Regions from separate parts of the Kocuria rhizophila DC2201 genome, predicted to be linked through region 2. Evidence: predicted binding sites of a transcription regulator. Region 2 holds the regulator's gene; each other region holds the start of a gene.

The links. Region 2 encodes HrcA, which represses chaperone genes, less so after heat shock. Its sites were predicted from a motif close to TTNGCACTCGNNNNNNNCGAGTGCNAA; they were not measured.
Region 1: the regulator HrcA is predicted to act here: its motif matches at 5,355-5,381, upstream of KRH_RS10995 (Hsp20/alpha crystallin family protein).
Region 3: the regulator HrcA is predicted to act here: its motif matches at 3,603-3,629, upstream of groES (co-chaperone GroES).

What each region holds. Positions count from the first base shown of each region.
Region 1 covers NC_010617.1:2,545,247-2,555,107, reverse strand. The annotation lists gene KRH_RS11015 (MMPL family transporter) at 1-1,990, shown strand, start outside; gene KRH_RS11010 (hypothetical protein) at 2,058-2,621, opposite strand; gene KRH_RS11005 (CDP-alcohol phosphatidyltransferase family protein) at 2,875-3,537, shown strand; gene KRH_RS11000 (phosphatidate cytidylyltransferase) at 3,544-4,539, shown strand; gene KRH_RS10995 (Hsp20/alpha crystallin family protein) at 4,773-5,246, opposite strand; gene KRH_RS10990 (ChaB family protein) at 5,552-5,971, shown strand; gene KRH_RS10985 (hypothetical protein) at 6,133-6,621, shown strand; gene KRH_RS10980 (GNAT family N-acetyltransferase) at 6,782-7,261, opposite strand; gene KRH_RS10975 (1-phosphofructokinase family hexose kinase) at 7,323-8,285, shown strand; gene surE (5'/3'-nucleotidase SurE) at 8,326-9,210, shown strand; gene KRH_RS10965 (MFS transporter) at 9,379-9,861, shown strand, end outside.
Region 2 covers NC_010617.1:1,452,325-1,462,185, reverse strand. The annotation lists gene KRH_RS06380 (DUF3097 family protein) at 1-680, opposite strand, end outside; gene hrcA (heat-inducible transcriptional repressor HrcA) at 855-1,868, shown strand; gene dnaJ (molecular chaperone DnaJ) at 1,935-3,077, shown strand; gene KRH_RS06365 (16S rRNA (uracil(1498)-N(3))-methyltransferase) at 3,074-3,835, shown strand; gene KRH_RS06360 (GerMN domain-containing protein) at 4,134-5,075, opposite strand; gene KRH_RS06355 (PhoH family protein) at 5,373-6,482, shown strand; gene ybeY (rRNA maturation RNase YbeY) at 6,479-6,985, shown strand; gene KRH_RS06345 (GTPase Era) at 7,038-8,084, shown strand; gene KRH_RS06340 (LCP family protein) at 8,154-9,755, shown strand.
Region 3 covers NC_010617.1:725,678-735,538, reverse strand. The annotation lists gene KRH_RS03280 (acyltransferase family protein) at 1-1,124, opposite strand, end outside; gene groL (chaperonin GroEL) at 1,478-3,064, opposite strand; gene groES (co-chaperone GroES) at 3,175-3,471, opposite strand; gene KRH_RS03265 (iron ABC transporter ATP-binding protein) at 3,881-4,636, opposite strand; gene KRH_RS03260 (iron chelate uptake ABC transporter family permease subunit) at 4,633-5,688, opposite strand; gene KRH_RS03255 (ABC transporter permease) at 5,786-6,790, opposite strand; gene KRH_RS03250 (siderophore ABC transporter substrate-binding protein) at 6,876-7,862, opposite strand; gene KRH_RS03245 (class I SAM-dependent methyltransferase) at 8,060-9,334, shown strand; gene KRH_RS03240 (glutamate--cysteine ligase) at 9,434-9,861, shown strand, end outside.

The sequences.
Region 1 (9,861 bases), 1.1 Mb from region 2:
CGTGGGCAGCATCCGTGACCTCAACGGGGATCTCGGCTCCCAGCAGGACGTCCACGTGGGCGTGGCGGGCACCACCGCCGCGAACATCGACGTCTCCCAGCTGCTCGGCGAGAAGCTCCCGCTCTACCTGGGCGTGGTCATGGTCATCTCCATCCTGCTGCTGCTCATGGTGTTCCGCTCGATCCTGGTTCCCGTGATCGCCACCCTGGGCTTCCTGCTCTCGGTGCTCGCCTCCCTGGGCGCCGTGGTGGCCGTGTACCAGTGGGGCTGGGGCGGTGCCGTGTTCGGCGTGCACGATCCCGGGCCCATCCTGAGCTTCCTGCCCACCCTGATGATCGGCATCCTCTTCGGCCTGGCCATGGACTACCAGCTGTTCCTGGTCTCCGGCATGCGCGAGGCGTACGTCCACGGGCACCCCGCGCGCCAGGCCGTGGTGTACGGCTTCCGGGCCGGGCGCTCCGTGGTTACCGCGGCCGCGATCATCATGATCTCCGTGTTCGCGGGCTTCATCTTCTCGGAGCTGGCGATGATCAAGCCCATCGGCTTCGCGCTCGCGGGCGGTGTGCTGCTGGACGCCTTCGTGGTGCGCATGCTCCTGGTCCCGGCGGTCATGCGTCTGCTGGGCGAGAAGGCCTGGTGGCTGCCGCGCTGGCTGGACCGCATCATGCCGAACGTGGACGTCGAGGGCGAGTCCCTGACCCGCGCGAGCGCCGGTGCGGCGGTCGCCGCTGGCACGGCCGCGGCGGACGACGACGCCACACGCCGCTCCCACGCGAAGGGTCGCCACCGCGCGGAGTCCCCCGGGCGCCAGCGCGGCACCGCGCAGCACACCGGAGCGGCCGTGGCCGCACCGGTGGCTGCGGCGACCGTCGGCGCGGCAGCCCACCACGCGGCGTCGGGCGCGGACTCACCGCGCGGCGAGGAGCCCGCGGCCGACACCCGCACCGAGACCGAGCGACACCGCGCTCAGCGGCACGGCCGCCACGCCGCGGCCCCCACGGGGAACGACGCCGTGGAGCAGGACGCGGACCCCGACCCGGAACCCCGTGCGACGGCCGAGCCGGTCCTGGCGGAGATTGCGGAGCCGACGCCGGACGTGGTCCTGGTCCCGGCGGACCCCGCGCTGCGGGTGACCGACCAGGGGCTGCGGGTGCTGCCCAACGTGTGGGAGTCCGAGGAGAAGCTGCTGGCCTCCCTCGCCCGGCCCCGTGAGGAGGCCGCACCGCACCGGTCCATGCACAGGCGCGTGGAGTTCCAGAAGGTCATGGTGGCCGGACGGCCGGTGGTCGTCGCCCGGCCACGGACCCCGCTCGCGGATGCCCCCGTGGTGGTCCACTGGCACGGCGGCGCGTACGTGCACCCCGTGACCACCACGCACTGGCGGTGGATCGACGCGCTGATCCAGCGCACCGGGGCCACCGTGGTGGTGCCGGGCTACGGGCTCGCCCCGGACCACACGGTGGACGAGGCGCTGGCCCTGGCCGACGGCGTGTGGGACCTGGCGCACGGCCTCGGGTCGCGGGTGTTCCTCTCCGGCGACTCGGCCGGTGGCGGCCTGGCGGTCGCTCAGGCCATGCGGCTGCGCGATGCGGGGATGGGTGCGCCTGCCGGGCTGATCCTGATCTCCCCGTGGGTGGACGCGACCGTGAGCAACCCGGAGATCGAGCAGTACCGCTCCGTGGACCACATGCTGGACACCGAGGGCCCGCGCGCCGCGGCCCGCTGGTGGGCCGGCACCCGTGAGGTCACGGATCCCGCGGTGAGCCCCGCGTTCGGGGACGTCCACGGGCTGCCGCGCACGTTCGTGCTGCAGGGGGACCGGGACATGCTCTACCCGGACACCATGGAGTTCGTCACGGACCTGGTCCGCGCAGGCGTGGACACCACCACCGTGGTGTGCGAGGGCGGGCCCCACGTGTACGCGCTGATGGTGTGGTCCGAGCGCGCCACCGAGGACCTCGACCGCGTGGTGCGCTGGATGGGCCGCTGAGCGTCCCTCGCGCCGGCTCGACGGGCCCCGGGTGCCGACCGTTGCGGTCGGTGTCCGGGGCCCGTTCTCAGTCCCTGCCCACCGTGCGGAAGTACCACGCGTAGAACGCGGTCCACCCGGTGCCGAAGATCGCCCACCGCACCCGCTCGGGAGCGTGCGGCCAGAGCCGGCCGTGCAGGGCGGAGATCCCGCCGACCGCAGCGGTGACCACCACGAAGCGCGGGGTCCGCGCGGGCACGGACCACGCGAGGAACCGGGGCAGCGGGTCTCCGCGCAGTCCGGCGGTGCGGGCGTAGAGCTTGTAGGGGGTGCCCCGCAGCGGGCCCAGGAGCACGGCCGTGAACCCCCGCGCGGCCATCTCCCGCTCCACGCGCTCGACCATGGCGGGGGAGACCGCGGGGATCCGGGCGAGCATCCTGGCCGAGTCGTCCCCGGTGGCACGCGCGCCCCAGCGGTGCACCACGGCGCCGCCCACCAGCGCGCCCGCCGTGGCCGACGCCGCGCCCGTGAGCCCGCGGGGCAGGTTCCGGAGGGCGACCGCGGAGAGCCACACGTCCGGGACCACGAAGAACGCAGTGGCCTCGGCGAACCCCCACAGCCCGGCCACGGCGTGGTCACGCAGCGCGCTCACCGTGCTCCTCCGCTCCGGGGGCGCGCACGGTGCGTCACGGCGGCTCCCGGGACGGCGCGCGGCCCGTCTCCGCAGGTCAGCCGTGCCTGGCGCGAGGGCCAAGGTGGTGCGGGCTCTTCAAAGGTGCTGCTGTGCACGGTGGTCTCCCGGTGGGATCGAGGTGGCGCGGTTGTGGACATCCAACCACCACGGGCCAGCGGGTATGCCACTGTTGGCGCAGATCCACAGTCCCCACGGCCCGAGGAGACGCCGCATGGCCACCACCGATCCCCTGCGCAGGCCCATCCCGCAGCGTTCCGCCGGGTGGGCCACCGCCATCGCGGGTGCCCTGCAGCGCGCGGGCCTGCGCCCCAACCACATCTCGGTGGCCTCGGTGCTCGTCTCCCTGGTGGGCTGCGGGTGCCTGGTGGTCTCGGTCCACGCGGACGACGCCGCCCGCGCCCTCCCTCTCGTCCTCGCCGCGCTCTGCATCCCCCTGCGTCTGCTGTGCAACATGTTCGACGGGATGCTCGCCGTGGAGGGCGGGCTGCGCACCCCCACGGGGGAGCTCTACAACGAGGTGCCGGACCGGATCTCGGACCTGGCGCTGCTCGCGGGGGCCGGCTGGGCGGCGTCGTCCGTGGCGGGCGGTGCAGCCCTGGGGTGGCTGGCCGGGAGCCTCGCGGTGCTCACCGCTTACGTGCGCACCCTGGGCGTGAGCGCGGGGTGCGCGCAGCAGTTCGGCGGGGTGCTGCCCAAGCAGCGGCGCATGTGGCTGCTCATGGCAGGGATCCTGCTGAGCGTCACCGACCCGTGGTGGGGGTGGCCGCGCGGGACCGTCCTGTGGGTCACGCTCGTGCTCGTGGTGCTGGGGTGCGCGCTGACCGTGGCCACCCGGCTGCGGGCCGTGGCGCGCGAACTGCGGGAGAAGGGGTAGGCCGTTATGGTGATCGGACTGCTGGGCGGGCCCACGTGGTGGTTCCTCTCCGGACTGCTGGGGTTCCTGGTGCTGGCCACCGTCGTGGCGGAGCTGATGTACCGGCGCACGGCGTCGGAGGGGCTGCGAGCCACGCTGCTGAACGTGCGGCAGCGGGTCTTCGCGTGGTGGATCATGGTGGCGGTGCTCGTGGGCAGCCTGGCGCTGGGGGAGACCGCCGTGGTGCTGCTGTTCCTCGCCCTGTCCCTGCTGGCCCTGCGGGAGTTCGCCAACCTGCTGCCGCCCGGGGAGCGGGACCGCTGGGTGCTGACGTGGATCCTGGTGGTCCTGGCCCCGCTGCACTTCTGGTTCGTGTGGGAGCACTGGTACGGGATGTTCGCCATCTTCATCCCGGTGTACGCGTTCCTGTTCCTGCCCGTGCTGCTCGCGCTGTCCGGGCGCACGGAGTCCTTCCTGCACCGGGCCGCCCTGAGCCAGTGGGGTCTCATGGTGTGCGTCTACGCCCTGAGCTACCTCCCGGCCGTGCTGCAGCTGCCCGTGGCCATCCATCACGGCAAGGCCGCGGCGGACGGTTCCGCCGTGGGGTCTGGTGGCGTGGAGGCGGGGGCACTGCTGCTGTTCCTCGCGGTGGTGGTGCAGGGCTCGGACGTCCTGCAGTACCTCTGGGGCAAGACCATGGGCCGGCACCGGATCGCGCCCACCGTGAGTCCCAACAAGACGTGGGAGGGCTTCGTGGGCGGGGTCCTCTCCGCCACGGCCCTGGGCGCCGCGCTGTGGTGGCTGACCCCGTTCACCCCGTGGCAGGCCGGGGTGCTGGCCCTGGTCTCCTGCCTGCTGGGCTTCCTGGGCGGGCTCGTGATGAGCAGCCTCAAACGGGACCGCGGCATCAAGGACTTCGGCGCCCTCATCCCGGGTCACGGCGGGATCCTGGACCGGATGGACTCCCTGATCTTCGCGGCACCGGTGTTCTTCCACCTCACCCGGTTCTTCTTCGCGGGCTGAGCCGCGCACCACCGCGCACCGCCGCACTCCACGGGCGACGCCGCGCGCGCCGTCGCGGGCGGTCCCGGAGGAGGACCGGACATCGCGACGCCGCGTCGGCGGCTCCTCACGCGGTGGGGCGGACGCTACGGGGCCCCGTGCGTGGAATCCCCGTCGGGCATGCACGAGGGCCCGCGGGAGATCCCGCGGGCCCTCGTGGCTCACTCAGTGCATCCCGGGTGATGCCGGGGCGCTCAGCTCTCCGAGTCCTCGGAGGACTCGGTCTTCTGCTCCTGCTGGCCGTTCTCCAGCACCACGCTGTCCTGGTTCTGGCCCGTGGCCACCTGGATCTTGCGCGGCTGGGACTTGGGGGACACGGGGATGGTCACGGTGAGCACGCCGTTGTCGTACGCGGCGGTGATGTTCTCCGTGTCGATGCCCTGGCCCAGGTTCAGCTGGCGGACGAAGGAGTGGTTGCGGCGCTCGCGCACGATCCACTTGGTGTCCTTCTCCGCAGAGGGCAGGCGGCGCTGCGCGCGAATGGTCAGCAGCTGGCCGTCCACGTCCACGTCCACGCTGGTGGGGTCGATGCCCGGGAGGTCCGCGGCGAGGTAGTAGTTGGAGCCCCGGCGGAACAGGTCCATGGGCATCTGCTCCAGGCCGTTGCGGGTGGAGAGGACCTGGTTGGCGAAGTTCTGGACCTCGGTGAACGGATCGAAAGTAGCCATGACAGTCATTCCTTCCATGTGCGTGACCTCCGTGGAGCGCTCGGCCGCTGGTGTCCGGATCCGGCGCTGTCACGTTTCTTGAGTCCCACTGACTCAACTACAAAAAATATAGCACTCGGTCCAGCAGAGTGCCAAGGGTTCGGGCACCTATCTTGAGCGGACTATGCTCAAGGCGAGCGGCGGTGCTTCCACGGACCCTCGCCCGGCCGTCACGGGAGGTGACGGGCCCGAAAGGGTGGGGCGGGCGGCGTCGTCGTTCCTAGAATCGAAGCACCGGAGACATCCCCGACAAGAAGGAGGACACCGTGCCGAAGGCGAAGAAGAACGGCCGCGCGCGGCAGGACGAGATTCCGTCCACGCTGCGCCGCTCCGACGAGAAGGCGCAGGACACGTTCGCGCAGGCGTACGACTCCGCACAGGAGAAGTACCAGGAGGAGTCCCGCGCGGCCCGCACGGCGTGGGCCGCGGTGAAGCACACCCACGAGAAGGTGGGGGGCCACTGGGAGCCCAAGGAGGAGAACGGCCCGTCGGACGCCAGCGCGGAAAAGGGTGGGCTCAACAAGGAGGACACCGCCGGCGGCGTGGACGCGAACGCCTCCAAGGAGCACCTCTACGAGATCGCCCAGGAGCTGGACGTCCAGGGCCGTTCGGGCATGACCAAGGACGAGCTGGTGGAGGCCATCGGGAAGGCGAACGACAAGAGGACGCGGGAGGCGCGGGACTGAGGTGACGCGAAGCGTGAACTCCGGTTCCTGTGCATCGGGACCGCCTCCCCTCAGCTCGAACCAGGGGTTTTCTCGGCAGTCATCGGTGTCGCGCCCCGCAGTACGCTTCACGAAGGGCCCGGTACGAGCTCTACTCCCACGTCTTTGTTGATGAGTCCAAAGTGGGCGGCTACTACGTGGTGGCAAGCACGGTTGCCGCCGGAGACGTGAACCGCGCCCGAAAGGCTGTTCGGTCCTTGGCGCTGTCTGGTCAGAAGAGGATCCATTTCACCGATGAACGCGATGACCGCCGCAAGAAGCTGCTGAAGGAGTTCTCCGCCCTCGACACCGTGGTGAACGTGTACGTGGCGCGAGGGCTCAGAGACAAGGAAGCCAGGCCGCTGTGTCTGGGGGCCCTCGCGCGAGATGCTGCGGCCAGCGGCGCGGACCACTTGTGGGTGGAAAAGGACGAGTCTTCGTATGCCCACGACAAGAAGATCATCGGGCAGGCGCTCCAGTCCTCCGAGAACCGACCGCGCTACGACTTTCCCAGGGCGCACGAAGAGACACTGCTCTGGGTGTCCGATGCCGTGGCGTGGTGCTACCAGAAGCGTGGCCGCTGGACTGGATTGGCCGCTCCGCTGGTGGCTGACGTGGTGGAGCTGACCTGACCTGTTACAAGCGCCTGTTAAAAGCGCGAGCCAGGCTCGTCGAACCGTGCGGATGACTGCCTGGCCTACTTCTCGGCGCTAGTGCTCCTCGCGAGTCCCACTATGGCCACCCCCGGGTCGGACGTCACGCCCTTGAGCGGCCACACGGGCCACCTCCGCCCTAGAGCACCCGCCCCAGGAACACCGAAGCGGTGGTGTCCCGGTGGAAGGACTCCACCGGTTCGTAGCCGCGGTTGCGGAACATTGCGATGCCCTCGGTCATCTCGGGGTTCAGGGAGACCACCGCGGTGCTGGCGCCGAAGGAGCGCACCTTGTTCTCGAGCGCCCGGACCAGGGTGCGGGCGTGGCCCCGGCCGCGGTGCTCCGGCGCCACCCAGATCCGGCGCAGCTCTACGCGGTCGTCGTCGATCCTGCGGACCGCGCCGCACGCGATCACCTCGCCCGTGATCAGGTCGGTCATCAGGAAGAAGTCCCCGTGGGGTGGGGTGACGTCCTCGGGGCCGGTCACCTCGGTGAGCTCGGGGTCGAACCCGCCGTCGATGCGGTGGTCGAGCTCGCTGAAGTACGCGCCCAGGGCCGCCAGGGTGTGCTCGCTGGCGGCCTGGCCCTCCACGATGCGGACCGGTGCGGTGGAATTCATCCCACCATGGTGGCACCTCGGTGTGCTGTTCACCAGGGACCGCGTGCGGTAGCTTTCGTGCGTGACCGATACCCGTTCCGGCGCCGCACCGCGCCTCTCCGTCCTGGTGCCCACCCCGCTGCTGATCACGGAGATCACGGAGCCCGCCGCGTACCGCAACCGCAGCGCCCACGAGTCGGACGTGCACATGCACCCGGGCGGGCAGGGGCTGTGGGTGGCCCGCATGGCCGGTTCCCTGGGTGCGGACGTCTCGGTGAACGGGCCGTTCGGCGGTGAGCTGGGCACCCTGATCCGTTCCATGCTGGACGGGCTCGGCATGCAGGTCAACGCCGTGCGCTACGGGTACGGCAACGGCGGCTACGTGTACGACCTGCGCGGGGAGGACCGGGAGACCGTGGCCCACATGCCGCCGCCGGAGCTCTCCCGCCACGAGCTGGACGATCTCTACGGCACGGCGTTCGTGGACGCCCTGGCCTCGGACGTCCTCACGGTCACGGGCGCGGAGCCCGGGGACGTGGTGCCGGCCTCCTTCTTCGGACGTCTCATCCGGGACACCCGGGACGCCGGGACCACCGTGGTCGCGGACCTCAGCGGCGCCCCGGCCCTGGCCGCGGTGGCCGCGCACGTGGACGTGCTCAAGATCAGCCACGAGGAGGTCCGGGACCTGGACCTCGGCTCGGACGACACCCCCGAGTCCCTCGTGGATGCCGGGCGGGCGCTCGTGGAGCGGGGCGCGGGCGCCGTCGTCGTCTCGCGCGCCAAGGACCCGGCGCTGCTCGTGGAGCAGGACTCCGTGCGGGAGGTCTGCGCGCCGTCCATCACGCCGCTGGACCACCGCGGGGCCGGGGACTCGATGACCGCCGGGATCTCCGTGGGGCTGGCGCGCGGGCTGGACCTGGTGGACGCCGTGGCGCTCGGTGCCTCTGCCGGGGCGCTCAACGTGGCCCGGCGCGGACTGGGCACGGGCAACCGCACCACCGTCGAGAAGTTCGCCCGTCAGATCACGGTGCGCCGGATCTCCTGAGCCCTGGCCCGGGTGCGTGACGCGTGCCACGATGGTGCACATGCACATCCTGGTGACCAACGACGACGGCATCTCGTCCCCGGGGCTGGCGGTCCTGGCGAGGGCGGCGCTGGAGCGGGGGCACACCGTGAAGGTGGCGGCGCCGGCGGAGGAGTACTCGGGTGCCAGCGCGTCCCTGTCCGGCGAGGAGGTCGACGGGAAGATCGCCCTGGTCCCCGCCAGCCCGCCGGAGATGCCCGAGGACGTGGAATGCGTGGGGGTGAAGGCCGCCCCCGCGCTGATCGCGTTCCTGGCCTCCTACGGCGCCTTCGGGCAGCGCCCGGACATGATCCTCTCCGGCGTGAACCTGGGGGCGAACACGGGCAAGGCCACCCTGCACTCGGGCACCGTGGGTGCGGTGCTCACGGGCGCGTCCCACGGGATTCCGGGGATCGCGGTGTCCATCACCTCCGGTGCCCCCCAGCACTGGGACACGGCCCTGCTGGTCACCCGCTACGCCCTGGAGCGCTGGGAGCAGCGCCCGTTCGACGAGTGGATTCTCAACGTCAACGTCCCGGACGTGTCCCCGGATCGGCTGCGCGGGCTCAAGCCCGCCCGGCTCGCGAGCTTCGGCGCGGTCCAGGCGCAGATCGGGCGCGGGGACGAGAAGCACATCGCGGTGACCTACAGCGCGGAGACCGGTCCGGAGGAACCCGAGAGCGACCACTACCTCCTCACCCACGGCTGGGCCACCGCCACCCTGCTGCGCGCCCCCGTGGACGATCCCACCCAGGACACCCACGCCGTGCCGCGCCAGGAGCTGGGGATCGCGGGGCCCACGCCGTTCTGGGACGTCACCCTCCCGGGCCTCACGGACGACGACGCCGCCGGGACCGGGTGCGGCGACGTCACCGTGGACTCCGCCACGGTCATGCGCCGGACCTGACGTCCCGCCTCCCGTGAGCGGTAGGCACACGACGATCACGACGTCCGCCACCGGTCCCTGCACGTTCACACGGTGAGCGGATAGTCTTCCCGCGAGAACACTCGCCCGTCCCAGCCGGCCACCGGCCGGGGCCAGGGTGGGAACGGACCCTCTGCGGAAGGCGCGAGCATGGCATCGACACCAGCGACGGACACGCACCCCAGCGGCGTCGCCACCGCGGACGCCCCGAGCCGCAGGGACTGGGTGGCCCTCGGGGCGCTCGCCGCCGGGCTCGGGATGATCGTGCTGGACGGCACGATCGTGGGGGTCGCCCTGCCCGCGATCATCCAGGACCTGGGGCTGAACCTCACGGACGCGCAGTGGGTCAACAGCCTCTACGCGGTGCTGCTCGCGGCGCTGCTGCTGTCCACGGGCAAGCTCGCGGACCGCTGGGGACGCAAGACCATGTTCATGGTGGGGCTCGTGGTCTTCGCCGGGGGCAGTCTGCTGGCGGCCCTGTCCGGCACGGCGGGGGCGCTCATCGCGTCCCGCGCGGTGCAGGCGCTCGGTGCGGCGTTCATCATGCCGTCCACGCTGTCCACGGTGAACGCGCTGTTCCGCGGGAAGTACCGCGGCCCGGCGTTCGGCGTGTGGGGCGCGGTGATGTCCGGC
Region 2 (9,861 bases):
ACAGGCCACGCGGGGATCCCGAGGGCGGAGGGCTTCACGGCCTGCCAGATGTCCACGTAGGGGTGCCCGAGGATCAGCACGTTGTCCACCGCTCCGGGCACGCGCATGGCCTGCTGCGCGATGCGGGACTCCTTGGACCCGGGCACCAGGTGGTCCACGAGGATCCCGAGGCGCCGCTGCGGGCCCGGGGCGAAGTCCCGGATGGCCCCGGGGAGGTCGTCGATGCCGTGCAGCGGTTCCACCACGATCCCCTCCACGGCGAGGTCGTGGCCCCACACCTTGGCGACCAGCTCGGCGTCGTGGTACCCCTCGACCCACACGCGGGACTCCTTGGCGACCGAGGCGCGCAGGTTCTCCACGGCCACGGACCCGGAGCGGGTGATGCGCCTGGCGGCGGGGGCGGGCGTCGTGGCCGGGGGAGTGAGGCGAACCGGTTCGCCGTCGAGCAGGAAGCCCGGGCCCAGGGGGAAGGTCTTGACGCGCCCGTGGCGGTCCTCAAGGCCCACCACGCGCATCCCGCCGATGGTCTCCACGCTCACGACGGCGCCCACCCACCCGGTCTCGACGTCCTCGAGCACCATGTCCCGCTCCACCGGCAGCTCCCGGGACGACGGGCCGGTGCGGGAGACCTCGGGGCTGCTGAGGTCCTGGGGGCCCCAGCCCCACCCGGGTGCGTTCACGGTCTGCTCCTCGTGCCGGTGGCTGGATCAGCGGCGAGCGTACCAAAACCCGGGGCCCTGCCCGGCCCGTGGCGGGCACCGGGATTAGCACTGTGCGCGGATGAGTGCCAAAATTAGTGGTCGGCCACGGCGGGCACGGACCCGCCGACCCACGAGCCACGGGAGGTGAGGAGCATGGAGAACCCGCGCCGGGTGCAGATCCTGCGGGCGATCGTGGAGGACTACGTCCACTCGCGGGAACCGGTGGGCTCCAAGGCCCTCGTGGAGCGCCACCGGCTTCCGGTGTCCTCCGCCACCGTGCGCAACGACATGGCTGCCCTCGAGGAGGCCGGGCTGATCGTGGCTCCGCACACGAGCTCCGGGCGGATCCCCACGGACCGGGGGTACCGCGTGTTCGTGGACCAGATCGCCGCGCTGCAGCCCCTCACGGGTGCCCAGCGCCGGGCCATCCAGGTGTTCCTAGAGGGCGCCCACGACCTCGACGACGTCATGGAGCGCACCGTGCGGCTGCTCGCCCAGCTCACGCACCAGGCGGCCGTGATCCAGTACCCCGTGCGCGCCGGGATCACCGTGCGCCACGTGGAGCTCGTGGACGTGGGTGCCGGCACCGTGCTGGTCATCCTCATCCCCACGTCCGGGCGGGTGGCCCAGCGTGCGGTGGAGCTCGCCGAGCCCCTGGACGAGGTGCAGCTGCTCGAGCTGCGGGCCCGCGTGCTCGCGCGCGTTCTCGGCAGCACCCTGGAGACCGTGCCCGGCCGTGTGGCCGGACTGGCCGAGGAGCTGCCCGAGGCGTTGCGGCACGCCGGGGACCGGGTGAGCGAGGCACTGGCGGTGCTCGCGGCGGCGTCGGACGAGCACCGGCTGGTGATGGCCGGCACCGCCAACCTGGCCCGCTTCAGCGGGGACTTCCCCCAGAGCATCTCCCCGGTGCTGGAGGCGCTGGAGGAACAAGTCACCATGCTGCGGTTGTTGTCCGCGATGCAGCAGGACGAGCGCGGGGTGGCGGTGCGCATCGGCTCCGAGGAGTGCGACGACCCGCTGGCAGAAGCCTCCGTGGTGGCCACCGGCTACGGTCCGCACGCCGCCTCCAAGGTGGGCGTGGTGGGGCCCACCCGCATGGACTACCCCACCACCATGGCCGCCGTGCGCGCGGTGGCCCGCTACCTGTCCCGGAACCTCGGGGACTGACGCGCCCGCGCGCAGACCGTACGAACCACAGACCACAGACCCGACGAAAGCAGAAGCGACGACATCGTGAGCGACCACTACGAAACCCTCGGCGTGAGCCGTGACGCCAGCGCCGAAGAGATCAAGCGCGCCTACCGCAAGAAGGCCCGCTCGCTCCACCCGGACGTGAACCCCTCCCCGGAGGCCGCGGAGGAGTTCAAGCGCGTCTCTCACGCCAACGACGTCCTCTCGGATCCCGAGAAGCGCCGTGTGTACGACGCCACGGGCAACGAGAACGGCACGGACACCGGATTCGGCGGGGGCTTCCCCGGTACCGGCTTCGGCTTCTCGGACATCTTCGAGACCTTCTTCCAGGGCGCCGGCGCCGGTGGCCAGCGCGGCCCCCGCTCCCGCACCCAGCAGGGCCAGGACGCACTGATCAACGTGCGGGTCTCGCTCAAGGACGCCGTGTTCGGTGTGGAGAAGGACATCACGGTGGACACCGCCGTGGTGTGCCCCACGTGCAACGGCTCCTGCTGCCAGCCCGGCACCAGCCCCACCACGTGCAGCATGTGCCACGGCTCCGGCCACATGCAGTACCAGCGCCAGTCCATCCTGGGCATGGTGACCACGCAGGCCCCGTGCTCGCAGTGCAACGGCTTCGGCACCGTGGTGGAGCACCCGTGCCACGAGTGCTACGGCGAGGGCCGAGTGCGGGACCGCCGGCCGCTGAGCGTGAAGATCCCGGCCGGCATCCAGTCCGGCAACCGGATCCGGCTGGGCGGGCAGGGCGAGGCAGGCACCGCCGGTGGCCCCAACGGGGACCTCTTCGTGGAGCTGAAGGTGGACCCGGACCCCACGTTCCACCGCGAGGGGGACGACCTCCACGCGCGGCTGCGCATCCCCATGACCGCCGCGGCCCTGGGCACCACGGTGACCCTGGAGACCTTCGACGGCACGCGCACCGTCTCGGTCGAGCCCGGGACCCAGTCCGGGGCCACGGTCACCCTGGACCACCTCGGCGTGACCCACCTGCGCGGCAAGGGCCGCGGGGACCTGCAGGTGCACTTCGAGGTGGAGACGCCCCGCAACCTCACCGGTGAGCAGCGTGAGCTGATGCAGCGTCTCGCCGAGCTGCGCGACGAGGACTCCGCGGACGGCACCACGGTGAGCACCTCCCACTCCGGCGGGTTCTTCTCCCGGCTGCGCGGCCGGTTCAACGAGCAGTGACGAACCCGGTCTTCCACGTCCCCGCCCCGGAGCTCGCTGCGGCGGCCCCGGGCGGGACCCTGGAGGTCACGGGCCCGGAGGCCCGGCACGCGGTGACCGTGCGCCGGCTGCGGGCCGGTGAGCCCCTCGACCTCGTCGACGGCAGGGGCACCCGCGCGGGCTGCATGTTCACGGCGGGGGAGCGGGACCGGATGACGGTGGCCGTGGACTCCGTCACCCGGGAGCCGGTCACCGCGCCCTCCCTCACCCTCGTGCAGGCCCTCGCCAAGGGTGACCGGGACCTGCAGGCCGTCGAGTCCGCCACCGAGCTCGGGGTGGACCGCGTGGTGGCGTGGCAGGCCGAGCGCAGCATCGTGCGGCTGCGCGCGGAGCGCGCTGCCAAGACCATGGCCAAGTGGGAGGCCACCCTCGCGTCAGCCGCCAAGCAGTCCCGGCGCGCCCACTGGCCCGAGCTGGCCCCGTGGGTGGACACCGCGGGTCTCGCCGAGCTCGTGCGGGCGGAGCCGGAGACGCTGTGGCTCGTGCTGCACGAGAGCGTCGCGACCCCCTGGTCCACCGCCCACGCCGCCGCGTGGCGGGACCGCGAGCGGATCGCCGTGGTCGTGGGACCCGAGGGCGGCATCTCGGACGGTGAGCTGGCCGCGCTGCAGGGGGCCGGTGCCCGGCCGGTGCGGCTGGGCACCACGGTGATGCGCTCTTCGAGCGCCGGACCGGCGGCCCTCGCGGCGCTCAACGCCGTGCTCGGCTTCTGGGACTGACCTCACCACGGGCGAACGTGCCAGGTCCGGCCGGCCCGGGTTCCTGGGCCGCGCCTGACTGTGCCCGTCTCTCGGATCGAGGGGTCTGGTGCGCGGCCGCAGCTGAAGCCGCCGCGGGGCACCGCGGCGAGCGGGCGGCCTCGTGATCCTCGACGGGACGCGGCGCCGAACGGGCGCGCTCCCGGTGCCGCGCGCTGACGACGCCGCCCGGTCACCTCGTTCCCGCGGGCGCCGGGATCAACGCGTGACCTCGTTGGGCGAGGACACCTCGATGGCCTCGTTCCCGCTGGCGCGGGGATCAGCGGCCCGAGGAGACCGTGACCTCGTGGTCGTCGGTCAGGGTGGTCCCGTGGTCGTCGGTGCCGACCACCCGGAACGTGTACTTCCCGGGGGCGAGGTCCACGGTGGTGCGCAGCTCGGTGCCCACGGTGGGATCCGTGCCCGGGCTGGCCGCCTTGACGGAGTCCCCCTTGACCCGGCGCTCGCCCGAGACGATCTCCCAGCGCACGTTGTGCACCGACGGCAGGACGCGCGCGAACACCGTGACGGGGCTGCCCGGGTCCGCGCCGGTCTGCGGGTCGACGAGCCAGATGGGCGCGGCCACCGCGGGATCGCGGGTGAGGGGGTCGTTGAGGTCTACGGAGCCGAACGCCCGGTAGCCGGTGCGCCCGTCCACCAGGATGCGGACCTCCTTGGCCGTCGAGGCGTCCAGCAGACCCGCGGTCACGGCCGCCGCCGAGACGGTGTACACCATCTGCTGCAGCGCCATCCGCGCGTCCTCTTCCGATAGCTGCGCGGCGACCGCGGCGGCGGGAAGGTCCACGGTGACCGTTCCGCTCGGGGACACGGACGTGCCCACGCTGTCCACCGCGGTCCACAGGGTGCGGTAGTCGGGATCGGACGGGGAGGAGGCCGTGACCGTGATGGCGGCGCGCGCCACCGGATCCGCCACGTCCGTGGTCTCCGGAGTGCGGAACTCGCGGAAGAGGTAGCCGGCCTGGTCCCCGGTGCCCACCCAGTACACGGGGGCCTGCTCGGTGGCCACACCGTCCACGGAGTTGTCCGTGGCCAGGGGGGCCGAGCCGATCCCAGGAGCGGCCGCAGAGTTGTTGTCCGGGCGGTCCGCGGCGTTGCCGCACGAGCACAGCCCCACGGCGAGCGAACCCGCGAGCGCCACGGTGGTGGCACGCGTGAGGGCACGGTGCAGCGTGCGGCGCGGTGCGCGGTCGGCAGTGCTCATGCGTGCTCCTTCCCCCTCGTGCTCGAGTCTCGTGCAGTGGTTCCTGGCGCGCCCCTCGTGCGCCCCGGCCCTCGCACACGCGGGCCCAGTGGTGGGCAGCCGGAGCGGCGCGGGCAGTACTTGCAGCAATGCGGTCCCGTGGGACGCGGTGTGCGCGACCGTGCGGTGGACAGGCCAGGCACCACAACCTACCCAGTGGAAACGTGTGCTCGCCAACCCTGGGGCCCGTGCGGGACGACCGTTACCTGATTGCAACCCGACACCCCGGCCCGGCCCGGAACGGATAGGCTGGGAGGGATGACCGAACGACTCGAGGGGACCGACACCCTGACTACTGCACCCCGTGAGACCACCCGCGTGAGCGTCCACCTGCCGGACCGGGACACCGCCGTCCGCGCCCTGGGCCACTCCGACTCCACCCTGCGGCTGCTCGAGCAGCAGTTCCCGGCCGTGCGCATGACCGTGCGGGACCTCGACGTCGCGCTCGAGGGGCCGGTCGTGGACACCCGTCTGGCGGCGTCGCTGCTCGAGGAGCTGCTGGCCATGGCGCTGCGCGGCACCGAGATCACCGAGCGCACCGTGCTGCGCGTGGCCCGCATGATGCGCGATGCCCAGGACATGCGGCCCTCCGGCGCGCTGTCCTCGAGCATCCTCTCCACGCGGGGCAAGACCATCCGCCCCAAGACGGTCAACCAGAAGACGTACGTGGACGCCATCGACGAGCACACGGTGGTCTTCGGCATCGGCCCGGCGGGCACCGGCAAGACCTACCTGGCCATGGCCAAGGCCGTGCGCGCGCTGCAGGCCAAGGAGGTCAACCGGATCATCCTCACCCGTCCCGCGGTGGAGGCCGGCGAGCGGCTCGGGTTCCTGCCGGGGTCCCTCAACGACAAGATCGACCCGTACCTGCGCCCGCTCTACGACGCGCTGCACGACATGATGGACCCCGAGTCCATCCCGCGGCTCATGGAGGCGGGCAGCATCGAGGTGGCGCCCCTGGCGTACATGCGCGGACGCACCCTCAACGACGCCTTCGTGATCCTGGACGAGGCCCAGAACACCACCCCGGAGCAGATGAAGATGTTCCTCACGCGCCTGGGCTTCGGCTCCCGGATCGTGGTCACCGGGGACGTCACCCAGGTGGACCTGCCCGGGGCCACGAAGTCCGGGCTGCGCCAGGTCCAGCACGTGCTGGGCGGGATCGACGACATCGCCTTCTGCGAACTGACCGCGGCGGACGTGGTGCGCCACGAGCTCGTGGGCGAGATCGTGGCCGCGTACGACCAGTTCGACACCACCAACAGGCACCGCGTGGAGCGCTCGCGCCGCAAGGAGGACCGCCGGGCGGCCCGGGCGCCGCACGGGGCGGGGGAGCGCACGTCGGACGCCGAGGGAAGCCTCCGGTGAGCGTGGCCTTTGACCTGCCGTGGGGGGGCCCCGAGGAGCTCGTCCAGCTGCCGGACGCCTACCGCGCGGTGGACACCGAGCAGCTCTCGGCGCTCGTGGCGCTGGCCTTCGAGCGCTGGCACCTGCACCCGGACACCGAGGTGAGCATCGCCGTGGTGGACGAGGAGCGCATGACGCAGCTGCACGAGCAGTGGCTGGACTTGCCCGGTGCCACGGACGTGATGTCCTTCCCCATGGACGAGCTGCGCGAGGGCACGCCCGAGAGGCCTTCCCTGGGGGTGCTCGGGGACGTGGTGCTCTGCCCGCCCGTGGCCGCGCGCCAGGCGGCCGCCGCAGGGCACAGCACGCAGGACGAGCTGTGCCTGCTCACCGCCCATTCCCTGCTCCACCTGCTGGGCCACGACCACGCCGAGGAGCACGAGCGCGCGCGGATGTTCGCCGCCCAGCGGGGCCTGCTGGAGGAGTTCCTGGGCCGGGACGCCCCCGTGGAGACCATGTCGTGAGCCGCACCCCGCTCCCGGCCACCCGCACCGACCGCACCACCGAGGACACCCCATGACTCAGGACCCTTCCGAGCACGCGCAGGACTTCCGGGCCGGCTTCGCCGTGTTCGTGGGCCGCCCCAACGTGGGCAAGTCCACGCTCACCAACGCGCTGGTGGGCCGCAAGGTGGCGATCACCTCCAACCGGCCGCAGACCACGCGGCACACCATCCGCGGCATCGTCCACCGCCCGGACGGGCAGCTGATCCTCGTGGACACCCCCGGGCTGCACCGCCCGCGCACCCTGCTGGGCCAGCGGCTCAACGACGTGGTCGCGGAGACCCTGGGCGAGGTGGACGTGATCGGCTTCTGTGTGCCCGCGGACCAGAAGGTAGGACCCGGTGACCGCTACATCGCGCAGCAGGTGGTGGCCGCCGTCGGACGCACCCCCGTGGTCGCGATCGTGACCAAGGCGGACCTCGTGCCGCAGGACCGGCTCATGGAGCAGTTGCTCGCGGTCAGCGAGCTCGGCCGGGAGGTCGTCTCGGCCGAGCGCGTCCAGCGTGAGGCCCGCCGACGACGCCGCGACGCCGCGTCGTCGGGGCCGTCCGCCCCCGCGCGCGACCGGGACGCGGCCGAGGAGGAGCCCGGCTGGGCGCACGTGATCCCGGTGAGCGCCGCGGACGGCTTCCAGGTGGACGAGCTCGGCGAGCTGCTGGTGTCGCTGATGCCCGTCTCACCGCCGCTGTACCCCGAGGGGGATCTCACGGATGAGCCCGAGGTGACCATGATGGGCGAGCTCATCCGCGAGGCCGCCCTGGAGGGGGTCCGTGACGAGCTGCCTCACTCGCTCGCCGTGGTGGTGGACGAGGTCTCCGAGCGCGAGGGCCGCTCCGCGCAGAACCCCATGCTGGACGTGCACGCGAGCCTCTACGTGGAGCGCCCCTCCCAGAAGGCCATCGTGATCGGCAAGCGGGGGGCTCGGCTGCGGGAGATCGGCACCCGTGCGCGGAGTCAGATCGAGGCCCTGCTCGGCACGCGCATCTACCTGGACCTGCACGTGAAGGTGGCCAAGGAGTGGCAGCGGGACCCCAAGCAGCTGTCCAAGCTCGGATTCTGAGCCGCGGCACACCGCTCCCGGGCGGTGACCGCCTCCCGCACCGCGCCACACACACCACAGGAGCCATCGGTGGATTCCAGCCCAGCCCCCCGCAGACGCCGCGGCGGTGACGACCCCGCCACCCCGTGGGCCGCGCACCCCGCGCGGCGCACGGACAGCTCGGGAGAACCGTACGAGCTGCGCCAGACCGGGCGTCACCACCGGGCGCGCGTGCACCGCTCCTCCACCCGGAAGATCGCGGTGATCCTCGCGGTGCTGGCCCTGCTGGGCGTCGTGGGGCTGGGAGGCATCGCCGCGCTGCGGCTCACCGGCAACCTGACCTCGAGCCCGCTGAACCTCTCGGAGGAGGGGAGCACCTCGGACGACGGTCCGCTGGACATCCTGGTGATGGGCTCGGACACCCGCCGCGGCAGCGGCAACAGTGCCTACGGCAGCGAGGACGACGCCGAGGGCCGCACGGACGTGATGATGCTCGTGCACGTGACCCAGGCGCGGGACGCCGTGACCGTGGTGTCCTTCCCCCGGGACCTGATCGTCAAGATCCCTTCCTGCACGGACCCCGGCACCGGCAAGGTGTACCCCGCCGAGACGGACATGCTCAACAGTGCGGTGGAGCGCGGCGGGCCGGGCTGCACGGTCGCCGCGATCAACGAGCTCACCGGCGTGAGCATCGACCACTTCATGCTCGCGGACTTCAACGCCGTCAAGGAGCTCTCCACCGCGGTGGGCGGCGTGCAGGTGTGCGTCAACGAGGCCGTGGACGACCCCAAGTCCGGCCTCAAGCTGCCCGCGGGGATCTCCTCGGTGGAGGGGGAGCAGGCCCTCGCGTTCCTGCGCTCCCGCGCGGCCTTCGGCAACGGCGGGGACGAGGCGCGGATCCGCTCGCAGCAGTCCTTCCTGGCCTCCCTCACCCGCAAGATCCAGGCGGACGGCACGCTCACCAACCTGCCGCAGCTCTACCGCATCGCCGAGGTCATGACCCAGAACCTGCACGTGGACCAGGGGCTGACCTCCATCCCGGAGCTCGTGAGGATCGCCAAGACGTTCAACGGCATCGACCCCGGGAGCATCGCGTTCGTCACCGCACCCACCGAGCCCTACCCCGCGGACCCCAACCGGCTGCAGCTGGACCGGGCCCCCGCGGACAAGCTGTTCGCCACCCTGCGTCGGGACGTGTCCGTGACCGGTTCCGAGGACGCCACGGGCGAGCCCTCGGCCTCGGCGGGCACCGCCTCGCCGGACGCCGCGGCACCGGGCGGCCCCGCGGCGTCGTCGCCCACCTCGAGCGCCACCGGGCCTGCGGTGGACCCGACCCTGGTGCCGGTCACCGTGAGCAACCGATCCGACGCCGGTGGGCGGGACGCCCAGGTGGCGCGCGCGCTCGGGGGCAAGGGCTACGTGAAGGCGCGCACCGGCTCCTCCGGCCCGCAGCTGGCCGCCACGCAGATCTTCTACCACCCGGACTGGGCCCTGGCCGCCGACGACGTCGCCCGCGCCCTCAACGTCTCGCCGAGCCAGCTCGTCGCGGACTACGGGGTCACGGGCGTGCAGGTGGCGGTGGGACAGGACTTCCGCGAGGGGGACCGGATGACGCGCGAGAAGGGCCTGCCGGACGGACTCGAGGGCCAGACCGCGGAACAGTTCACCTGCCAGGCCACCGCGGACGGGTGACGCGGCGGTGGCCCGCGCCACGGATGGTACGTTGGGTCACATGCGGTCCGACATGCAGCGACTCCTGCTTACGTGCCGCAGCGGGGCCTGAGGCGATCCGACACGG
Region 3 (9,861 bases), 730 kb from region 2:
GTGAGCAGCAGGGCGAGCAGCAGCGAGACCACGACGATGACCATGCCCGAGCGGGGCCCGGCGACGGGACGTTCCCGGACGACCAGGTAGGTGATCAGCAGCGGCCAGTGCACGAGGTAGAGGGCGTAGGCGGCGTCGCCCATGCGCACCACCGGTGCCCACGAGAGGAACCGGTCGAAACCGATCGGCGAACCGGACTGTCCTGCCACGATGATCGCGGCAGCCGAGAGCAGCGGCCACAACGCGATCCACCCCGGGAAGGCGCCCCGGACGTCCACGAGGAGGCCCACGGACACCATGCTCACGAAGCCCACCCAGCCCAGGAGCACCCGGAGCCAGCGGCTCGGCCGCAGGTACGGGATGGCCAGGGCCACGAGGGACCCCAGTGCGAACTCCCACAGCCGCGCGCGGGTGTCGAAGTACGCGAACGCCTGCTGAGTGTGGGTGGTGATCACCGAGAACGCCAGTGAGATGACGAAGACCGCCCCGAAACACCCCGCGAGCACGGGCACGCTGCTACGCCCGGTACGCCTCTTGACGAGCCACGCGAGCGCGAAGATGAGCGGCCACGCCAGGAACACCTGCCCCTGGACCGACAGCGACCAGAAGTGCTGGAACGGGGAGGCGCTGGAGTGGTCCGCCGCGTAGTAGTCCACGGCGTTGAAAGCGAGCGACCAGTTCTCCACGTACAGGATCGACGCCACGCCCTGGGAGCGGAAGGACGCCGCGTCCGCCACCGGGTAGAACAGCCACAGCAGCAAGAACGTCCCCAGGATCACCAGGGTGGCCAGCGGCAGCAGCCGCTTGAACGTGTGCAGCCAGTACCGGCCCAGCCCGAGCGGCCGCCCACCCTCGATCTTGCGCACGAAGGAGAGGGTCATGAAGAACGCGGAGATGAACAGGAAGATGTCCACCCCGCCGGAGACCCGCCCCACGAACACGTGGTAGACCACCACGAGCAGCACCGCCACCGCGCGCAGGCCCTGTACCTCGGGGCGGAACCCCGAGTACCGCGCCACGCGCTCGGAGGGGGTCGAGCTCGCCGCGGTGCCGACGCCCGGACCTCGGGTGTCCCAGGGCGGGGTCTTCTCGGGATGCAAAAGCGGGGGTGGGGGGAAGCGCATCGCGTCAGGCTATGCCAGGCGCGCAAGCGGGGCCAACCCGGGCACTGCTCGTGGGTCTCCCCCGTACGGCCTTGTGCCCGGGCACCCCGGACGACGCCGCTCGTGCGGGAGCCGCGTGGCGTGGCACCCCCGCCGCGGGCAGCGCAGCGGCCCGCTCCGTGTGGAGCGGGCCCTCTCGCCGTCCCTGGCCCGGCGCGCGGTGCGCCCGGGAGAACGCCCGACGGCCCGAACGATCCCGGGCACGGCAACGGCGGCCCACTCCCTCGGGAGTGGACCGCCGTTGCGTTCACCCGCTCAGCCCGGGGCGCCCCCGCCGGAGCGGGCAGGGCACCCACGGGAGCGCGGGACCGGGATCAGTCCTCGTCCTGGTCCTTCTTCTCGGCCACCAGGGTCTCGGTGGTGAGCACCAGGGCCGCGATGGACGCCGCGTTCTGCAGGGCGGAACGGGTGACCTTCACGGGGTCGATGATGCCCGCCGAGAGCAGGTTCTCGTACTCGCCGGTCAGTGCGTTGTAGCCATTGCCCGGCTCCATCTCGGCCACGCGGGAGGCCACCACGTTGCCGTCCTGGCCCGCGTTCTCCGCGATCCAGCGCAGGGGCTGGGTCAGGGCGCGGCGGACGATGTTGACGGCCGTGGCGGCGTCGCCCTCGAGGCCGAGGTCCGTGCCGTTGAGGGACGCGGAGGCGTGGACCAGCGCGGAACCGCCGCCGGCCACGATGCCCTCCTCGAGCGCGGCACGCGTGGAGGACACGGCGTCCTCGATGCGGTGCTTGCGCTCCTTCTGCTCCACCTCGGTGGCGGCGCCGACCTTGATCACGGAGATGCCGCCGGCCAGGCGCGCGAGGCGCTCCTGCAGCTTCTCGCGGTCCCACTCGGAGTCCGTGCGGGCGATCTCGGAGCGGATCTCGGCCACGCGCTCGGCCACGGCGTCCGAGGACCCGGCACCGTCCACGAGCGTGGTCTGGTTCTTGGTCACCGTGATGCGGCGGGCGCGGCCCAGCTGGGAGAGCTCCACGCCCTCCAGGGAGATGCCGAGCTCCGGGGTGATCACGGTGGCGTCCGTGAGCACCGCGAGGTCCTGCATGATCGCCTTGCGGCGGTCGCCGAAGCCGGGGGCCTTGAGGGCCACGACGTCCAGCGTGCCGCGCAACTTGTTGACCACCAGGGTGGACAGGGCCTCGCCCTCGACGTCCTCCGCGATGATGGTCAGCGGCTTCTTGGCCTGCAGCACCTTCTCCAGCACGGGCATGAGGTCCTGGATGGCGGAGATCTTGCCCTGGAACAGCAGCACGTAGGTGTCGTCCAGGACGGCCTCCTGGCGCTCCTGGTCCGTGATGAAGGACGGGGACAGGTAGCCCTTGTCGAACTGCATGCCCTCGGTGACGTCCAGCTCCACCTCGGTGGAGGAGCCGTCCTCGATGGTGATCACGCCGTCCGTGCCCACGGTCTCGAAGGCGCGGGCGATCAGCTCGCCGATCTCCTCGGACTGGGCGGAGATCGCGGCCACGTGCGCCACGTCCTTGCCCTCCACGGGACGGGCGTTGTCGAGCAGGCGCTGGGACACGGTGGCCACCGCGGCCTCGACCCCGCGCTTGATGTCGCTGGGGGCGGCGCCCGCGGCCACGTTGCGCAGGCCCTCCTTCACAATGGCCTGGGCGAGCACCGTGGCGGTGGTGGTGCCGTCACCGGCGACGTCGTTGGTCTTGGTGGCCACTTCCTTGGCCAGCTGAGCGCCGAGGTTCTCGTACGGGTCCTCGAGCTCCACCTCACGGGCGATGGTCACGCCGTCGTTGGTGATGGTGGGCGCGCCCCACTTCTTGTCCAGGACCACGTTGCGGCCGCGGGGGCCGAGGGTGACCTTGACGGTGTCGGCCAGGCGGTTCACGCCGGCCTCGAGCGCTTTGCGAGCGGTGTCGTCGAACACCAACTGCTTGGGCATGGGAGTTGCTCCTTAGGGAACCGGGAAAGAGTGCGGAGACGACGTACGCGGTGCCCGCGCGGCCCGTTGCCGGGCGGTCGGGCACCGCGTACGAAAAGGGTGTGGAGAAGTTACTTCTCGATGACGGCCAGCACGTCGCGCGCCGGGAGCACCAGGTACTCCTCGCCGTTGTACTTGACCTCGGTCCCGCCGTACTTGGAGAAGATGACCAGGTCACCCTCGTTGACGTCCACGGGGATGCGGTTGCCCTTGTCGTCCACGCGGCCCGGGCCCACGGCCAGGACGGTGCCCTCCTGGGGCTTCTCCTTGGCGGTGTCCGGGATGACCAGACCGGAGGCGGTGGTCTGTTCAGCGGCCAGCGGCTGAACCACGATGCGATCCTCGAGGGGCTTGATGGAGACCGACACGATCTCTCCCTTTCTTCTAGGCGTGTGAGACGGTGTGCGTCCGCCGCGTGCCATGGGGTCCCATGACGGCGAGCGCCACAGGCCAGTTGGCGTGCCAACCGTCGTCGCGGTGCCGATTGAGCGCCTGGCCTTTAGCACCCTCCCTGGGAGAGTGCTAATAGCACTGTAGGGACGCGGGACGCGCCCGGTCAAGGCGCGCCCGCGCCACTCCCCTGTGGGCTGAACCGGGCCTCCGGGCACGTCCCGTCACGACGCCGCCCGGTCCCCTCGACCGCCTCGCCGCACTGTCCCCGGGGTCGCGCGAGCACGTTCCCGCAGCGCCGGCGCCCGGATCCCGCGCGGGGGCGGCCCGCTCCGTGCCCGGAGAGGGCGAGCTCGCGCGCCCGGGCGAGGAGCGGCGTCGTGACCCTCAGTAGTAGACCGCGAGCCGTCCGCCGGGGCCGTCGTGGCACGTGACCGGGGTGTCGAAGACGCGGGTGAGTGTCTCGTCCGTCATGATCCGGGCGGGCGTGCCGAACTCCACGACCTTCCCGTCCTTGACCGCGCAGATCCGGTCCGCGTAGTGGCTCGCGAAGTTGATGTCGTGCAGCACGATCACCACGGTGCGCCCCAGCTCGTCCGCCACGCGGCGCAGGTGCTGCATCATGTGCACCGAGTGGCGCATGTCCAGGTTGTTCAGGGGCTCGTCCAGCAGCAGGTAGGCGGTCTGCTGGCACAGCACCATGGCCACGTAGGCGCGCTGGCGCTGCCCGCCCGAGAGCTGGTCCAGGTACCGGTCCTGGAGCGGGCCCAGGTCGAAGAACTCGATGGACTCGGAGATGATCCTCTCGTCCTCCTTGTTGATCCGCCCCCGCGTGTACGGAAAGCGGCCCAGGCCCACGAGCTGGCGCACCGTGAGCCGCGCCGTGAAGTGGTTCTCCTGGCGCAGCGTGGACACCACGGTGGCGAGCGTGCGCGGCGGGGTGGTGGTGACGTCGTGGCCGCCCACCACCACGGTCCCGGCGTCCGCGCCCAGCAGCCGGCCCATCATGGTCAGCAGGGTGGACTTGCCCGCCCCGTTGGGTCCCACGAGGGCCGTGATGCCGCCCTCGGGGATCTCCAGGTCCACCGGCCCGATGGCGGTGTCCGTCCCGTACTGCTTGCTCAGTCCGTCCAGCCGGATCACAGTCTGCCCTTTCTCAGGATCACCACGAGGAACACGGTTCCGCCCACCAGCTCGATGATGATGGACACCGCGCCCTCCGCGTAGAAGACGTTCTTGAGGATGAAGTAGGCCCCGGAGAGCACCGCGAAGCCCAGCAGCACCGCCATGGGGAACACGAAGCGGTGCTCGTGGGTGTCCGCGAACTGATAGGCCAGGGTGGCCACCAGGAACCCCAGGAACGTCATGGGCCCCACCAGGGAGGTGGACACCGCCATCAGCACCGAGACCCAGAACAGGGTGATCACCAGTTCCCTGCGGTGCTCCAGCCCCAGGTTCGTGGCCACGTCCCGCCCGGCGGCCATCACGTCCAGCCTCCGGGAGCGCAGCAGCAGCGCGGCGGTGCCCGCCGCGCACAGGGGCACCGCCAGCGGGAAGTAGGCGGGGTCCGCGTTGGACACAGAGCCGAAGAGCCGGGCGCTGAGCACGTCGAACTCGCTCGGTGACAGCAGCCGCTGCATGAACGTGGACAGTGACCCCAGCCCGCCGCCCAGCACGATGCCGATCAGCAGCATCACCTGCACGTTCGCATGCTTGCCGGACAGCAGCCGGCCATACAGCACCAGGGCGAAGAGGACCATGAGGGCCACCTGCAGGGCATACTGCGTGAGCCCCTGCACCGCGGAGACCCCCGCGACGCCCAGCGCGTACACCGCGGTGGTCTGCACCAGCACGTACAGGGACTCGAAGCCCATGATGGACGGGGTGACGATCCGGTTCTCGGCCGCGGTCTGGAAGGCCACGGTGGCCATGGCCTGGCACACGGCCACCACGGCGATCACCACCACGGCGCTCGCGCGGGTCCCGGCAATGCGCCAGAACCCCGCGGTGCCGAACGGCAGCGGGTTGGCCCAGGTGAGGATCCCGGCGCAGAACAGCGCACCAGCGAGGGCCAGGGCCACCATGACGAGCCAGTACCGGCGCCGGTGGGCGGCGAAGGTGAACGCACGGGAGCCCCCGGCGGCGGGCCGGTCCGCACGGCGCCCGCAGCGGGCTCCTACGGGAACGGAGGCCACGTGCCCGGGAGCGGGTGCGGCCCCGTCGGACGGCCGGGCGGCGTCACGCCCGCGGGCCGGAGTGGCCGGGGAACCGGCGGGGCGGCGGGAGCGCAGCTCAGACATGGCGGCGGCTCCTGAGCAGCAGCACGATGAACACGGCCGCTCCCACGACGCCCAGGATCAGCGAGACCGGGACCTCGAAGGGCATGATGACCGTGCGCCCGATCAGGTCGCACACCGTGACGAGCCCGATCCCCAGCAGGCACACCCACGGCAGGTTGGAGCGCAGGTCGTCCCCGCGGAACAGGGAGACCACGTTGGGCACGATCAGCCCCAGGAACGGCAGGTTGCCCACCACCACGGTGACCACGCCCGTGGCCACCGCCACGAGCGCGGTGCCCACCAGGATGATGCGCTCGTAGTTCAGACCCACGTTGGTGGCGACGTCCTCGCCGAGCCCCGCCACCGTGAGCCTGTCCGCGGCGAGGAACACCAGCACGGCCACGGCCGCGACGACCCACAGGGTCTCGTACTGGCCCTTGAGCACGGACGTGAAGCTGCCAGCGAACCACACCCCGAGGTTCTGCAGCCGGTCCGTGACGAGCGCCAGGTAGGTGGACACGGAGCCCACCACCGCGCCGAGCATGATGCCCACGATCGGCACGATCAGCGAGGAGCGCAGCGTGATCCGGCGCAGCACCGCGAAGAACACCATGGTCCCCGCGAACGCCGCGACCACGGAGCCCAGCATCCGTGCGCTCAGCCCGGCGTCCGGGGCCACGACCATCATGACCAGCAGCCCCAGCCCGGCCCACTCCGTGGTGCCCGTGGTGGTGGGCTCCACGAAGCGGTTCTGCGTGAGCAGCTGCATGACCAGTCCGGACATGGCCATGGCCGCGCCGGCGAGCACGAGGGCGAGGGTGCGCGGGATCCTCGTGAGGGTCAGGAACCGGCGGCCCTCCTCCGGGTCGGAGAGGTCCGCGACCCCCGTGAGCACCGAGGCGGCCAGCAGCCCCAGCACCAGGAGGGACGCCGCCCAGAACCAGGGGTCCCGCAGCACCCCGGTGGGTGCGGAGCGGGCCCTCGGTGCGGGGGCGGTGGCTGCGGCTGTCGCGGTCATGGGTACCTGTGTGCTTCCGTGTGCTCGTGCCGCGGCCCCGCGCGTGGCTGGCGCGGGGCCGCGGGATGGGGGCCTGGCGGCCCGGTCAGCTCTTGCCGTTGCGCTCCAGCTTGTCCGCGAGGTCGTTGAGGATCTCGGTGTAGGTCTGGATGCCCTCGTTGGTGTAGGTGTCTGCGGGCAGGTACACCACGTTGCCGTTCTTCACCGCCGGGACGTCCTTGAGCGCCTCGGACTTCTCGATGACCTCGGCGGCCGGGGTGGAGTCCTTCTGGGACTTCAGGGCGGCGTCCCGGTCCATCACGATCAGCAGCTCGGGCTTGGCCTTGGCGATGGCCTCCACGGAGATGTCGTCCCCCTGGTGGTCGTCCGAGCCCTTGGTCTCGAGGGCGGGCTTGAGCCCCACCATCTCGAACAGCGGGCCGATGGTGCGCCCGGTCTTCGGCACCACGTATCCCATGTTCCCGCCCGAGACGATCAGGCCCATGGTGGACTGGCCGCTGTAGGCGTCCTTGGCGCGCTGCTCGGCCTTGTCGAGGGCCTCGGCGAGCTTGCCGGCGTCCTCCTGCTTGCCGAAGACCTCTCCCAGTGCCGAGGTCTGGCGCTTGAGCTCGGAGTCGAGGGGCTGGTCCTCCCGCGGGTCGAGTTGGAGCACGGTGGCGTCCGGCACGAGCTTGTGGATGGCGTCGTAGTGCTGCGCGAAGCGCTGGCCGTTGATCACGAGGTCCGGGTCCACCCCGGCCACTGCTTCCAGGTTGGGCTCACGGTGCGAGCCGAGGTCCACCACGGAGTCGTCGTGGGAGTAAGAGATGGTGTCCGGGACCAGCCGCTTGGGGGCGGCCTTGAGCGGCACCTCCCAGTCCGCGAGGGTCTCGAACACGCGGTTGTCGGTGGCCACCACGGAGCGCGGCGGCACGGTGACCTTCTGCTCGCCCTTGTCGTCCTGGATGCTCACGGTGGACGAGGAGGCACTGGCCGAGGGATCGGCGGAGCCCCCGGAAGTGCCGCAGCCCGCGAGGGCGAGAACGGCGGCGGTGCACAGTGCCGCACCGGGCAGCAGGCGGTGGGAGGACATGGGTGTCTCGCATTCTGGTGGAGTCGTCAGGGAACGGGCGGCCGGCCACCAGGTAAGCCTAACCTAATTACGCATCATGTTTCCTTCGTAATTCGCATGCCCCGCCCGGAGCCCGTCCCGGCGCCGCCGCGGGGGCTGCGTGCCGCGCGTCCGGGTGCTCCGTGCACGGGCGGGCCCGCCCGTGGTCTGATGGAGCCGTGACCCCACCCACCGCACCCGACGACGCCGAGGCCCACGGCCTCGCCCGCCTGCTCACCCCCGAGGGCCGCGAGCTGCTGGACTCCCTGCCCCCGTACGACGCCGCGGCGTCCCTCGCGCTCAACGAGACCCTGCGCGCCCAGGGCCACGACCCCGAGCTGGTGGCCGCGGCCCTCACCCAGTCGCGGCTGCGCGAGAAGGCCCGGGCCAAGTTCGGCGAGTTCGCCCAGCACATGGTCTTCACCCGCGACGGCGTGGAGCAGGCCACCCGCTGGTCCGTGGCCGCGCTGCACGCCCAGCGCTTCGCGCAGGCCGGGATCGGGCACGTGGTGGACCTCGGCTGCGGGATCGGGGCGGACGCCATGGCGCTGGCCGCCCTGGACCGCACCGTCACCGCGGTGGAGCTCGATCCGCTCACGGCGGCGGCCGCCACCCTCAACCTCACCGGCTGGCCGCACGCTCGCGTGGTCTGCGCGGACGCCCGGTCCCTGGACCTGCGGTCCCTCGAGGCCGGCCCCGCCCAGGGCGTGTGGCTTGACCCGGCGCGGCGCGTCACGGGGGACGGACGCACCCGGCGGGTCTTCGACCCCGAGGCCTTCTCCCCTCCCCTGTCCTTCGTCGCGGGACTCGCGGAGGCGGGACTGGCCGTCGGGGCCAAGCTGGGGCCCGGCATCCCCCACGAGCACGTCCCGCCCGGCGCGGAGGCCCAGTGGATCTCCGACCGCGGGGACGTGGTGGAGGCCGTGCTGTGGTTCAACGCGGTGCGCCGCCCGGACGTGGCCCGTGCGGCACTCGTGCTGGGGCGCGGTGCCGGCCCCGCGGCGTCGTCGGCGGTGGAGCTGACCGCGCGGACCTGGCAGTCCCCGCCCGCCGACGGCGCCCTGCTGGGTCCCGTGGGCGAGTACCTCCACGAGCCCGACGGCGCCGTGATCCGCGCGGGGCTCGTCACGGATCTCGCGCAGCGCCTGGACGCCCACCTGGTGCACCCGAGCATCGCCTACCTCTCCTCGGAGACCCCCGCGGACACACCCCTCGCCCGGTCGTACGCGGTGCGCGAGGTGCTGCCGCACACCGTGAAGGTGCTGCGGCGCTGGGTGCGCGAGCACGACGTGGGCACCTTGGACGTCAAGAAGCGCGGCACGGACGTGACCCCCGAGCAGCTGCGCCGCCAGCTGGCCCCCCGCGGCACGCGGCGCGCGACCTTCGTGATGACACGCGTGGTGGACTCCGGCAGGGAGCGGCGCGTGGTGCTGGTGGTCGACCCCCTAGACTGAGGTTCCCTGTTCCAGGGACCACGGCAGCGCGTAGCCCGGCCCGCACCGCGGTCCAGGGCACCGATGCCGTTCCCGGCGCACCCACGAGAGGACCACGCCGTGCACATTGATTTCGAGACCTCCGAGAACTCCACCCTGGGTGTGGAATGGGAGGTCGCGCTCGTGGACCGCGAATCCGGTGAGCTCGCCCCGCGCGCCCAGGAGGTCCTGGAGGCCGTGGTGGGCGAGTACCCCGAGCTCGGGGAGGAGGGCGACCACCCGCAGGTCACGGGCGAGTTCCTGCAGAACACCGTGGAAATGGTCACGGGCGTGTGCAGCGCCGTTCCCGAGGCGGTGGAGCACCTCGCGCAGACCCAGGACCGGATCCGGAAGATCACCGACCCCCGCTCCCTGGAAATCTTCGCCGCGGGCACCCACCCGTTCTCGGACTGGACCGAGCAGCCCGTGGTGGACGCGGAGCGCTACTACAAGGTCCTGGACCGGGCGCAGTACTGGGGCCGGCAGATGGTGATCTTCGGCATGCACGT